Regions from separate parts of the Klebsiella sp. PK18 genome, predicted to be linked through region 1. Evidence: predicted binding sites of a transcription regulator. Region 1 holds the regulator's gene; the other holds the start of a gene.
The links. Region 1 encodes CRP, which controls carbon source genes, mostly activating them, when cyclic AMP is high. Its sites were predicted from a motif close to ATGTGANNNNNNTCACAT; they were not measured.

Region 1 (6,592 bases):
GACTGTGCGTCACCCACAGCTTCATATCTTCCAGGTAGTGGGTATTAAAACCGGGCTCCTGCATCGCCTGATTCAGGGAGTTGTAGAGCGCGTTATGCGCCTGGTTGACGCGCATGCGTTGATAGGCCAGCGCGGGGGCTTTTGGATCGGCGCTGAGGATCAGGCGAATCGCCTGCTGGTCGGCCTCCAGCGCATCGTGGGCGTTTTTTTTCAGCAGGCCGCTCTGCCACTGCGGCCACAGCCAGACCATCCCGCCGAAGGCGATCAGGCAGCCGATAAGCGTGTCGATAAGCCGGGCGACAATAAACTGTTCGCCGTTGAGCGTCAGCAGTTGCAGGGTATACACCGCCGTCACCGTAAAGCCTACCATCGCCCAGCCATAGTGTTTACGGATGATCAGATAGCTGAGCAGGGTAATCAGCAGCATCCCGCTCAGGGTATAGCTCTCCGGAACGTGAAAGTGCAAGGTTAGCCCGGCGATGACTAGGCCGGCGAGCGTTCCCGCCGCCCGGTGAACAATTCGCACCCGCGTGGCGCCATAGCCATTTTGCGTGACGAAGAGCACCGTCATCAGGATCCAGTAGGGCTTCGGCAAATGCAGGGCGTTGCCCATCAGGCTGGCGACGCTCAGCATCACGCTGATGCGCGCGGCATTGCGCAGTGCGGGTGATTTCAGCGACAGATAGTTCTTTAGCGCGGGAAACAGCGGTAAACGACGCTCTTTGTCGGCCATCAGATCCCGGGCATACAGGGGGCGCTGGGTATGCAGCACCCGGGCGATACGGCTAAAGTGCCAGGCGCAGAACTGACCGACCGGGTTGTCCGGATGCTGGCGGGCGATCTTTTCCAGAGCCTCAATCTGTTTATCCATCTGAAAGCGCTGCGGAAAGCGATGATAGAGAATATCATCCGCCAGTACGCGCAGGCGGGCAGCGACGGTTTGGGCATTCCAGCGGATCACCGCTTCGGCATGGCTGCGTTCCACCAGCTTTTGCACCTCTTCTGGCTGATGCAGGCTAACCGAAATATGTTCCTGTAGATCCAGCCCAACCTGGAACGCCCGCAGCAGACGCTTGTGATCGTTGCGTTGGTTGGCTGCCAGCATATGCATCTGCTGATAGCACTGGGTAATCAGGTCGACTACCTTCTGCTGGCGGGTGAGCAGCGGCGGCAGGGCGGTCGACGGATCGGTATGCTGGGTCAACAGACTGTATTTGGCTTCACAATAGTCAGCCAGTTCCCGGTAAAGCAGGCTGAGCGACTCCCGCAGCGGCTGTTCGCGCCACAGCCAGAACCAGAGCCAGTTAAACACGCCGTACCACAGCGTACCGAAAGCGTAGATCAGCAGTGGATCCCAGATGGGCATATTGCCCGCCAGGCTCAGGGTAAAGATAGCGGCGATCAGCGACGCGGGCAGCAGGCGAGCGTGCAGCGAACTGATCTCCGCGGTGACGCCGAGCAATAGCGCCAGACCGCTGAGAATAAGCGGCAAAGGAATGGCCTGGGCGAGCAGCAACTGCACCACCAGACTGCATCCGGCAAACAGACAGCCGCCGATAATCAGGCGTTTGAAAAAGCGCTTATGCGGGGTATCAAGACCGGCAATGTTGCAGCAGGCGGGCACTAAGGAAAACAACAGCCCCTGCTGGAGATGGCCGAGCAGAAGACCGATGGCCACAGGCAGACACAGCACCAGCGTTTGCCGCAGTGCATAGTTGACTTCCGGGTGGTAAATCAGCCTGCGCCACATGAGGGAAAAACAAAAACGGCGTACTGCAGGAGCAATACGCCGCTTAGCAACTTAACGGGTGCCGTAGACGACGATAGTTTTACCGTGTGCGGAAATCAGGTTCTGATCTTCCAGCATTTTCAAAATACGGCCAACTGTTTCACGAGAGCAGCCGACGATCTGACCAATTTCCTGACGGGTAATTTTAATTTGCATACCGTCCGGGTGGGTCATGGCATCAGGTTGCTTCGCCAGGTTCAGCAGCGTCTGGGCGATACGGCCCGTCACGTCGAGGAAGGCGAGGTTGCCCACTTTCTCAGACGTGACCTGCAGACGGCGAGCCATTTGCGAAGAGAGACGCATAAGAATGTCCGGGTTAACCTGGATCAGCTGACGGAATTTCTTATAAGAGATTTCGGCCACTTCACATGCGGTTTTCGCCCGTACCCAGGCGCTACGCTCCTGACCCTCTTCAAACAGGCCTAATTCACCGATGAAATCGCCCTGGTTGAGGTAGGAGAGGATCATCTCTTTACCTTCTTCATCCTTGATGAGTACAGCCACGGAGCCTTTAACGATGTAGTACAGCGTTTCTGCTTTTTCACCCTGGTGGATCAGCGTGCTCTTTGATGGGTACTTATGAATGTGGCAATGAGACAAGAACCATTCAAGGGTAGGGTCTGTTTGCGGTTTGCCAAGCACCATGCGCGGTTATCCTCTGTTATAAGCTATCTCCGGGCGCCGACACTACACGGCGTCCGGGCATGCAATCGTATTGTTTCCCTATACCTGGGAAGCTGGCTGATGATTTTTCGACAGCCCGTAATGTGAACTCCTCTGCATACATGCAGTACATCAATGTAATACTGTAGCATCCAGACTGTTTTAGCATAGCTTTCGCCGCATGTCTCCTGGTGTCTCGCTTCAGCATGACGCAGGTCGCCTTCCGTTGCGAGAATTGTTATGTGCGCGTAATCTGACAGGAAAATTGCGATACTGGAGTTAAATTTTATGCAAGCGCGTGTGAAATGGGTTGAAGGGTTAACCTTTATCGGGGAGTCCGCGTCAGGACACCAGATTCTGATGGATGGCAACTCCGGGGATAAGGCACCCAGCCCGATGGAGATGGTGCTGATGGCGGCGGGCGGTTGCAGTGCGATCGATGTGGTTTCTATTCTGCAAAAAGGTCGCCATGAGGTGACCAACTGCGAAGTGAAGCTGACGTCGGAGCGCCGCGAAGAGGCGCCGCGTCTGTTTACGCATATTAATCTGCACTTTATCGTCACCGGTAAGGCGCTGAAAAATGCCGCGGTCTCCCGGGCGGTGGATCTGTCGGCAGAGAAATACTGCTCGGTGGCGCTGATGCTGGAAAAAGCGGTGAAGATCACCCACTCCTATGAAGTGATCGAGGCGTAGTCTTCGCCTGCCGTTGTGAAGCATCTCAACCCCGGCCTGGCCGGGGTTTTTTCTGTTAGCCGATCTTGCGGCCTTCCATCAGGCGCTCGACCAGCGGCGTCATGATAAGCTCCATCGCCAGCCCCATTTTACCGCCCGGCACCACCAGCGTGTTCATGTGCGAGATAAACGACCCCTGCAGCATCGCCAGCAGCCAGGGGAAGTCGATATTCTGCAGGTTACGGAAATGGATCACCACAAAGCTCTCGTCCAGCGAGGGAATAGTTTTCGCGGCAAACGGGTTGGAAGTGTCTACCGTCGGCACGCGCTGAAAGTTGATATGGGTGCGGGAAAATTGCGGGGTAATGAAGTTGATGTAGTCTTCCATCGAGCGGACGACTGAGTCCATCACCGCCTCCCGGGAGTGGCCGCGCTCGCTGGTGTCGCGAATAAGCTTTTGGATCCACTCGAGGTTAACGATAGGCACTACGCCGACCAGCAGGTCGACATGGCTGGCGACATCATGATGCGGCGTGACAACCCCGCCGTGCAGCCCCTCATAGAACAGTACGTCTGTCGGCTCCGGCAGCGGCTGCCAGGGGGTGAAAGTCCCTGGCACCTGATTCCACGGTACGGCTTCGTCATAGGTGTGCAGGTATTTCCGCGACTGGCCTTTTCCGTGGCGGCCATAGTCGACAAAGGTCTGCTCCAGCAGGCCAAAGTCGTTCGCCTCCGGGCCAAAGTAGCTGATATGTTTGCCCTGATCCCGCGCCTTGCGGATCGCCATGTCCATTTCCGGGCGGGTGTAGCGATGAAAGCTATCGCCTTCCACCTCCGCGGCGTGCAGGTTTAGCTGCGCGAAGATTTTGCGAAAGGCAAGGCTGGTGGTGGTAGTGCCCGCGCCGCTGGAGCCCGTGACGGCGATCACCGGATGTTTGGCAGACATAACAACTCCCTGGTTAAACGATGTAGTGGCGTCGCCTTAGCCGTTAAACAGCGCGCGCGGCATAATATTGACCGTCTCATGCAGTTCCGACCACACAAGAACCGCCTCTCCGCGTTTCAACTGCTGTTTTACATCGGCGACTTTATCGGCAAGTGAACGTTCATGTTCACCATAATCGGTGCCTTCACGTAACACAAAGCTTTCAATCAGGTTATCCAGCGTTTCGGGATCCAGATCCTGCCAGGGAATAATCATACGGGGACCTCCAGCCAACGGTTTAACCAGTCCGGGATGCGTCTTTCCAGCCACATCTCCGGCTTACGCAGGGTGCCGCCGACGAAACCAACGTGGCCGCCTTGCTCAGTTAATTGATACTCAACGTTCGCCGGCAGTTGCTCCTGCGGTGGTATGGAGTGGTGATCCATAAATGGATCGTCTTTCGCGTGAATGATGAGCGTTGGCTTAGTGATATCGCTGAGCCGCGGCATGGCGCTGCATTGCCGGTAATAATCCAGCGCATCGGCGAAACCATGGATTTTGGCGGTGATCATATCGTCAAATTCCCGGATGCGGCGCATCCCTTTAAGCTGGCGTAAATCGACAGGCAGTGAGCCAGGATACGCTTTCAGCTTGCGTGAGGCATTGGCTTTTAACAGATTGAGCAGATAGCGCTGATAAACCCGCGAGAAGCCCTTATCCATATGATAGCTGCAGGCTTCCAGCATAAAAGGCGCGGAGACGATCACCGCCGCATCCAGCGGGCAGCGGTCGCCTTCTTCTGCCAGCAGGCAGCCCAGCATATTGCCGCCCAGTGAATAGCCGACGGCCGCAGTCGGCGCGGGACCAAACTCGCGCTGTAGCCAGTGCAGAAACCAGGTGCCATCTTCTGTTTCGCCGGAGTGATAGATGCGGTTATTGCGGTTAGGTTCGCCGCTGCAGCCGCGGAAATGCATAACCACGCCCAGCCAGCCGCGCTGCATCGCCGCATGGATCAGACCATGGGCGTACGGGCTGTGCAGGCTTCCTTCGAGACCATGAAAGACGACGAGGCGCGGCTTATGGCGCGCCTGATGCGGGTCTTCGCTCCAGGCCAGATCGACAAAATCGCCGTCCGGCAGCTCAAGGCGCTGCCAGTGCGGGGTAAAGCGCAATTTACGGCGGATCAGCCGCGGCAGCATGGTTTGCAGATGACGATTGCCCACGCCGCGCATCGGATGGAACTCACGCGAATCGTTTTCGGGGGGCGTCATGTCTGTGGGGATGATTTCAACCATAGCACCAGAACAATTAATAAACGTGATGATGACTATACCGCGCAGGGCGCACAGGGGTTAGCCAATATGTGGTCTTGTGGCCAGCGACGCCAGGTTACAGCAAAAACAAATCATTGATGTCACTGATGGCAGGCCATGGAGAGGGCAGAAACCCACCCTGCCAGCGGCATCGTACGCGCAGGCAGGATGAGGAAGTCAATATTAGCCTTCCTGAAGCATCAGCTCCAGCTGCTCCTGGGCCTCCAGCCAGGCCATTTCACACTCCTCCAGCCCGGACTTCGCGCTGGCCTGCTGCTGCAGGCATTCGGTTAGTTCGGCTTTACGTGAGGCGTCATAAAGCTCACTGTCGCCAAGTTTTTCTTCCGCACTGGCCAACTGCGCGTTGAGCTTGTCCATCTCTTTTTCCAGACGGGCGATCTCTTTGCGCAGCGGTTGGGTCTGGCTGCGCAGTTCCGCTTCCCGACGCTTCTGGTCCTTGCGCGCCTGCGCGCTGTTGCCGCTCTCTTTTGGCGCGTCGCTGCTCTGTGATTCCTGTTTTTGCGAGTCGCTGAGCCACTGCTGATAATCTTCCAGATCGCCGTCGAACGGCTCGACTTTACCGTCATGGACGAGGTACAGATCGTCGGTGGTGGAGCGGATCAGGTGACGATCGTGCGACACGACAACCAGCGCCCCTTCAAAGTCGATCAGCGCTTCGGTTAAGGCCTGACGCATATCGAGGTCAAGGTGGTTGGTCGGTTCATCGAGCAGCAGCAGGTTAGGGCGCTGCCAGACGATCAGGGCCAGTACCAGGCGCGCTTTTTCTCCACCAGAGAAGCGGCGGGTCTCTTCGCTGACCTTATCGCCCTGGAAACCAAAGCCGCCCAGATAATCACGCAGTTTCTGCTCCAGTTCCTGCGGGGCCAGGCGCGCCAGGTGCTGCAGCGGCGACTCATCGGCACGCAGGAACTCCAGTTGATGCTGGGCGAAGTAGCCGAGCTTGATACCTTTTGCGAGACCGATCTCGCCGCTCACCGGCTGGAGTTCACCCGCCAGCAGCTTAATCAGAGTCGACTTCCCGGCGCCGTTGCGGCCCAGCAGGCCGATGCGCGAGCCCGGCACCAGATTGAGCTTGATGGAGTCGAGGATAATACGCTCGCCGTAACCGGCGCTGACTTTCTCCATTTTCAGTAACGGGTTAGGCAGACTCTCCGGCTGGCGGAAGCTGAAGTGGAACGGGTTATCCACGTGCGCCGGGGCGATAAGCTC
Region 2 (6,592 bases), 1.3 Mb from region 1:
TAATTCGCCAGGGAAGAGGATCGCCAGCTCTTCCGGGTAGAGATGAATCAGCGTTTCGCTGTCGATAGCCTGACAGAAACCGATATCCTGCGTCGTGTTGAAGTGACCATCTTCAACGACCGGCAGCCCTTTATTCCCGGCACCGATGATCTCTTCACCTTTCAGCACAATGTGAATGTCGAGATATTGACGATGATATTCCGGGCGTTGCTCGCTCAGCGGCCGGGTATGGCCTTCGACGACGGTAAAAAACACATTATCACTCTCGACGGTATATTTCCCCGGCGGCAGCGCGTGCGGTTGTTGCTGTAACACGGCCTGCAGCGCCTGGCGGATCACCGGCGGATAGAGCTCATTTTCGGCGGCGGCGGTTAAGGTATCGATAATCATGCCGGGATCCTCTGCGGTTGTTGCGAATGAAGTAACGTTAATGAGTGAGCGACAATACTGGCGATGTCGGGGGTAATATCGACGGCCAGAACATCGCTTTCACTGGCGTCTGGCGTCTCCAGGGCGGCAAACTGGCTACGCAGTAACGCTTCTGGCATAAAGTGGCCTTTACGCTGGCGCATTCGCTGCAAAATGCAGTCATAATCCCCGGTCAACCACAGGAAGCGTAGCTTCGCGTTCCCCTCACGCAGGCGGTCGCGATAGCGCTTTTTTAATGCGGAACAGACCAATACACCTGACTCGTTTTTCTGCTCAAGACTGAAAATGACGTCGGCGATACGCGTCAGCCACGGCTGACGATCCTCATCATTCAGCGGCTGGCTGGTGGCCATTTTGACGATATTGTTGCGTGGATGAAGGTCGTCGCCGTCGATAAATTTCGCTCCCAGCGCGTGGGCCAATGCCTGACCGACGGTGGATTTGCCGGTTCCGGAGACGCCCATCAAAATAATGCATTGTCCTGCCATCATGCGCTCCTTCTCTCAGACCGCGACCAGCATGCCGCCGTCAACGAACAGCAGATGGCCGTTGACGAAATTCGACGCGTTTGACGATAAAAAGACGGCAGCGCCGACCAGCTCCTGCGGATCGCCCCAGCGGGCGGCAGGGGTGCGTTTGCATAACCAGTCGGTAAACGCCTTATCCTCAACCAGCGTCCGGGTCATCGCCGTATTAAAGTAGCCCGGGGCAATGCCGTTGACCTGAATGTTGTGCCGCGCCAGCTCAACGCACATTCCGCGGGTTAGCATCTTCACCGCGCCTTTGGCGGCGGCGTAGGGGGTGATGGTGTCGCGCCCCAGCTCGCTCTGCATGGAGCAGATATTGATGATTTTTCCCTGCTGGCGGTCAACCATGCGCTTCGCGACGGCCTGAGAGACGAGAAATACCGCCGTCTGGTTAACTGAAATCACGTCATTCCATTCCTGCACCGGGAATTCGGTAAACGGGTGGCGGCGCTGGATCCCGGCGTTATTGAATAACACGTCAATCGGGCCAAGATGCGCTTCGATATTGGCAATGGCTTCTTCAACGGCCTCGGCATCGGTCACGTTAAATACCGCAGCATGGGCGGTGGCGCCTTCGTCGCGGAGCTTCATCACCGCATCGTCCGCTCGCGGGGCAGAAAGGTCATTAATAATGATTTCTGCGCCATATTGCGCCAGACCCTGAGCCATGACAAAACCGATCCCCTGTCCTGCGCCCGTAATTAAAATGCGTTTACCTTGTAAGCTGAAAAGATCGTTCATCTCGATATCCTGATTAGCGGCTGAAGAAAACCTGTGCCCTATCTCACGGATTTTTACCGGGGGAAACTGTGATGAAGATCACTCGGAACCGTGTTACAAAAAGGGGTTACTTTAAACGTGACGCTGCCGGTAAATCTCGCTGACTCAACAGGTTAACGGCTACGGACTGGCATTCTCTTTTGCCCCCCCGACAGGCATAATGGCCTGAAGCAGTCAGGTATTTGGCGGACACACAGATGAAAGCACAACGCATTACTCTCCATGATATTGCCGAGCTGGCTGGCGTAACCAAGATGACCGTTAGCCGCTATTTGCGCACCCCGGAAAAGGTGAAACCGGAGACGGCGGAGCGTATTGCCAGCGTGATAGCGGAGATCGGCTATCAGCCCGACCCGGATAATCCGGCGATGACCAGCGTCGCCGTGCCGCGGATTGGCGTACTCATTCCCTCCTTTCATAATCAAATTTTTGCCGATCTGCTGGCCGGCATCGAATCTGTCGCCGCCGGGCATGGTTACCAGACGCTGGTGGTGAATTACGACTACGATCGCCAGCGTGAAGAGGAGCAGATTGCCGCCGTGCTGGCGTTTAACGTGAAAGGGCTGCTGCTGACCGAGTCGGTGCACTCCCTGCGCGCGGACAAGTATCTGAATGCCGCGAAGATCCCGATCGCCGAAGTGATGGGGCTGGCGGAGAATCCAGGACGCATTAACGTCGGATTCGATAACTTCCAGGCCGGCTTCGATATGACCACCATGCTGCTGGCCAGCGGTAAACGACGGATCATCTACTTCGGCTCGATGTCCGACGTCCGCGACGAGCAGCGTTATCTGGGCTACTGTCGGGCGATGGAGAATGCCGGGCTGGCGGTGGGGCGCATTGCGCCGAATAAAGTCTCGTCGGTTTCCATTGGCACCGGCATGATGACCCTGGCGCGGCAAATGTACGCCGATATGGACGGTATCCTGTGCACTAATGACGACCTGGCGGTGGGCGTGTTACAGGAGTGCCTGGCGTCCGGTATCAGCGTGCCCCAGGAGCTGGCTATCGCGGGCTTTCATGGCCTGGAGATTGGCCAGATCGTCTCTCCCCGGCTGGCCAGCGTCCTGACGCCGCGCTTCGAGATGGGGAAGGTGGCGACAGAGATTTTAATAAAGAAAATCAAAGGACTGCCCACCATTGAAAAAGTGGATCTCCACTACCGCCTGTCGATGGGCGAAACGATTTAACGGCCACCAGCCAGCGCCTGTCGTGTGTTAGCAAAAGGTTAATGCGCGCGCAGTCCATCGCCTGTCTGGTCGCCGTTTTGTCTTCACGATCACGCGTCCGGTAACATGCATTTTTAACACGATTCAGCGTGATACAGATCGCAAAATCCCCCGATAAAAACCCGTTTGATAGTGGCTACCGTCGTAACCAAACGTCAAACAGGTGATCTGATGAAGAGTGTTATTCCCCGCGCCGTCCTTTTAGTGGCCCCCGTAATTGAAACCCTGCAGCTGCAGCTGGCGGAGCATTTCCCGCTGCTGCGTCTCTACGAGCAGGACGATCCGATCGCCTTTCTGCGTGAACAAGGAGAGAACATTGCCGTCGTGGTCACTCGCGGCGACGTCGGCGTAGCAAACAGCGTCCTTGAGTTGCTGCCTCAGGCTGGGCTGATTGCCATCTTCGGCGTCGGTACCGATGCGGTGGATCTGGCGTATGCCCGCTCGCGGCAAATTGCCGTCACCATCACCTCCGGGGTGTTGACGAATGATGTCGCTGACCTGGCGATGGGGCTGCTGCTGGCCGGTTCCCGTCAGCTCTGTCAGGGCGATCGCTTTGTCCGCGAGGGACGCTGGCTGAGCGGTGGTATGCCGTTGGCGACTCAGGTCAGCGGGAAGCGTATCGGCCTGCTGGGTATGGGGAATATTGGCCAGGCGATCGCCCGCCGGGCGCGGGGTTTTGATATGCAGGTGCTGTATACCGACCGTAAAAAGATAGCGGGCCTCGATTATCAGTGGTGTGCCGACCTGCATACCCTGGCGCATGAGAGCGATTTTCTGGTGATTGCCGCATCCGGCGGCGAGGCGAACCGCGGCATCATCGACGCCTCGGTGTTTAACGTGATGCCGGCGCATGCCTGGCTTATCAATATTGCCCGCGGTTCGCTGGTGGATGAAAAGGCGTTGATCCACGCGTTACAAAACGGCGTTATCGCCGGGGCCGGGCTCGATGTTTTCGAACAGGAACCCCAGGTCCCGGCGGCGCTGATCGCCCTCGATAACGTGGTGCTGCAGCCGCATGTCGCCAGCGCCACGCAGGAAACACGACAGAAAATGAGCGAAGTGGTTTTTGCTAACGTCGCCGCCTGGTTTGCCGGCGCAGCGCTGCCAAACGCTATCGATTAATTAGCTTTTTATTTCTGTACCCGCGCGATCTCAATCAAAACAATAACCTCTGCATAGAGAGTGCAAATATATGAACGAGAAAATTCCCAGCACCCGTTGGCTGCGTATCATTGTGCCGGTGTTAATTGCCTGCATTATGTCATTTATGGACCGGGTTAATATTAGCTTTGCCCTGCCAGGCGGCATGGAGGCCGATTTAGGCATTACCAGCCAAATGGCCGGCGTGGCCAGCGGTATCTTTTTTATTGGTTATTTATTTTTGCAAATTCCCGGTGGGCGAATTGCGGTTAACGGCAGCGGTAAAAAATTTATTGCCTGGTCGCTGGTAGCCTGGGCTATCGTTTCCGTGGCGACAGGGTTTGTGACTCATCAATATCAACTGCTGGTGCTGCGATTTATTCTCGGGGTTTCGGAAGGGGGAATGCTGCCGGTAGTGCTGACCATGGTCAGCAATTGGTTTCCGGAAAAAGAGCTGGGTCGCGCGAACGCGTTTGTGATGATGTTTGCCCCGCTCGGCGGTATGCTCACCGCGCCGGTCTCCGGCGCCATTATTGCGGCGCTTGACTGGCGCTGGCTGTTTATCATCGAAGGGCTGTTGTCGCTGGTGGTGCTGGTCGTGTGGTGGTTTATGATTAGCGACCGTCCGCAAGAGGCCCACTGGTTGCCCGCCCGCGAGCGTGACTATCTGGTGACCACCCTGGCCGCCGAGCGTGCGGCGAAGCAGGCCGAAGCCCCAGTTAGCAAGGCCCCGGTGAAGGATGTGTTTGGTAATGCCGGACTGATGAAGCTGGTGATCCTCAATTTTTTCTACCAGACCGGGGATTATGGCTACACGCTGTGGCTGCCGACCATTCTGAAGGGGTTAACCGGCGGCAACATGGCCAGCGTTGGCTTCCTGGCGGTGCTGCCGTTTGTCGCCACGCTGGCCGGGATCTATGTGATTTCGTTGTTCAGCGACCACAGCGGTAAGCGTCGTCTGTGGGTTCGCTTCTCGCTCTACAGTTTTGCGGCAGCGCTGGTGGCGTCGGTGGTGCTGCGCGACCACATGGTGGCGGCCTATATCGCGCTGGTGATCTGCGGCTTCTTTCTCAAATCGGCTACCAGTCCGTTCTGGTCGATGCCGGGGCGTATCGCTTCGCCGGAGGTGGCGGGCAGCGCACGCGGGGTGATCAATGGTCTGGGCAATCTCGGCGGATTCTGTGGCCCCTATCTGGTGGGCGTGATGATGTATCTCTACGGCCAGAATGTGGCGGTCTGCGCCCTGGCCGGTTCGTTGATTATCGCCGGCACAATGACCTTTCTGCTACCGAAGCAATGCGATCTGGTCGACAGCGATTCTGATGTGGCGATCAAGAATCAACCCCGAAATGCGTAACCCACTGCGACATAAATCACAGTTATCATTGTAAGCGGTTGGCTTAACTGTCTACACTCTTGCTGATTACGACAAGAGCAAACGCAGGCCAATCAATGATTCTGATAATTTATGCGCATCCTTATCCGCAGCATTCTCATGCGAATAAGCGAATGCTTGAACAGGCAGGGACGCTTGAAGGCGTAGAGATACGCTCCCTCTATCAACTCTATCCCGACTTTAATATCGATGTCGCCGCCGAGCAGGCGGCGCTGGCCCGTGCCGATCTGGTTATCTGGCAGCACCCTATGCAATGGTATAGCGTACCGCCGCTGCTCAAGCTGTGGATGGACAAAGTGTTGGCGCACGGCTGGGCCTATGGTCACAACGGTATTGCCCTGCGCGGTAAATCGCTGATGTGGGCGGTGACCACCGGCGGCGGTGAAAGCCACTTCGACATCGGCTCATTCCCCGGTTTTCCGGTGCTGGCGCAGCCGTTGCAGGCAACCGCGCTTTACTGCGGAATGAAATGGCTGCCGCCGTTCGCCATGCACTGCACTTTTATCTGCGATGACGAAACGCTGCAGGCGCAGGCCCGCCATTATCGTCAACGCTTAATCGACTGGCAGGAGGCACACCAGAATGGATAGCCATACGCTGATACAAGCGCTGATTTACTTGGGCGCCGCGGCGCTGATTGTGCCCATCGCCGTCCGCCTGGGGCTGGGGTCGGTGCTGGGCTATCTGATCGCTGGCTGTATTATCGGCCCGTGGGGGCTGCGGCTGGTGACTGACGCCGAGGCGATTCTGCACTTTGCCGAGATCGGCGTGGTGCTGATGCTGTTCGTGATTGGTCTGGAGCTGGATCCGCAGCGGCTGTGGAAGCTACGCGCCTCGGTGTTCGGCGGCGGCGCGCTGCAGATGGTAGCCTGCGGGGTATTGATCGGTCTGTTCTGCATGCTGCTGGGCCTGCGCTGGCAGGTGGCCGAGCTGATAGGCATGACCCTGGCGCTCTCTTCCACAGCCATTGCGATGCAGGCGATGAATGAGCGCAATCTGACGGTGTCGCAGATGGGGCGGAGCGCCTTCGCGGTGCTGCTGTTCCAGGATATCGCGGCGATCCCATTGGTGGCGATGATCCCCCTGCTGGC

Region 2: a site for CRP is predicted at 1,764-1,781, ahead of idnO (gluconate 5-dehydrogenase). Genes of this name have one in related genera too.

Annotation. Positions count from the first base shown of each region.
Region 1 is NZ_CM173493.1:418,722-425,313, forward strand. It holds gene AC3EMD_RS01935 (YccS/YhfK family putative transporter) at 1-1,750, opposite strand, end outside; gene crp (cAMP-activated global transcriptional regulator CRP) at 1,802-2,434, opposite strand; gene AC3EMD_RS01945 (OsmC family protein) at 2,741-3,145, shown strand; gene AC3EMD_RS01950 (phosphoribulokinase) at 3,201-4,070, opposite strand; gene AC3EMD_RS01955 (YheU family protein) at 4,107-4,325, opposite strand; gene AC3EMD_RS01960 (hydrolase) at 4,322-5,320, opposite strand; gene AC3EMD_RS01965 (ABC transporter ATP-binding protein) at 5,546-6,592, opposite strand, start outside.
Region 2 is NZ_CM173493.1:4,772,404-4,778,995, reverse strand. It holds gene AC3EMD_RS23480 (NanQ anomerase/TabA/YiaL family protein) at 1-390, opposite strand, end outside; gene AC3EMD_RS23475 (gluconokinase) at 387-917, opposite strand; gene idnO (gluconate 5-dehydrogenase) at 933-1,697, opposite strand; gene AC3EMD_RS23465 (LacI family DNA-binding transcriptional regulator) at 1,934-2,926, shown strand; gene AC3EMD_RS23460 (2-hydroxyacid dehydrogenase) at 3,137-4,087, shown strand; gene AC3EMD_RS23455 (MFS transporter) at 4,158-5,462, shown strand; gene kefF (glutathione-regulated potassium-efflux system oxidoreductase KefF) at 5,558-6,091, shown strand; gene kefC (glutathione-regulated potassium-efflux system protein KefC) at 6,084-6,592, shown strand, end outside.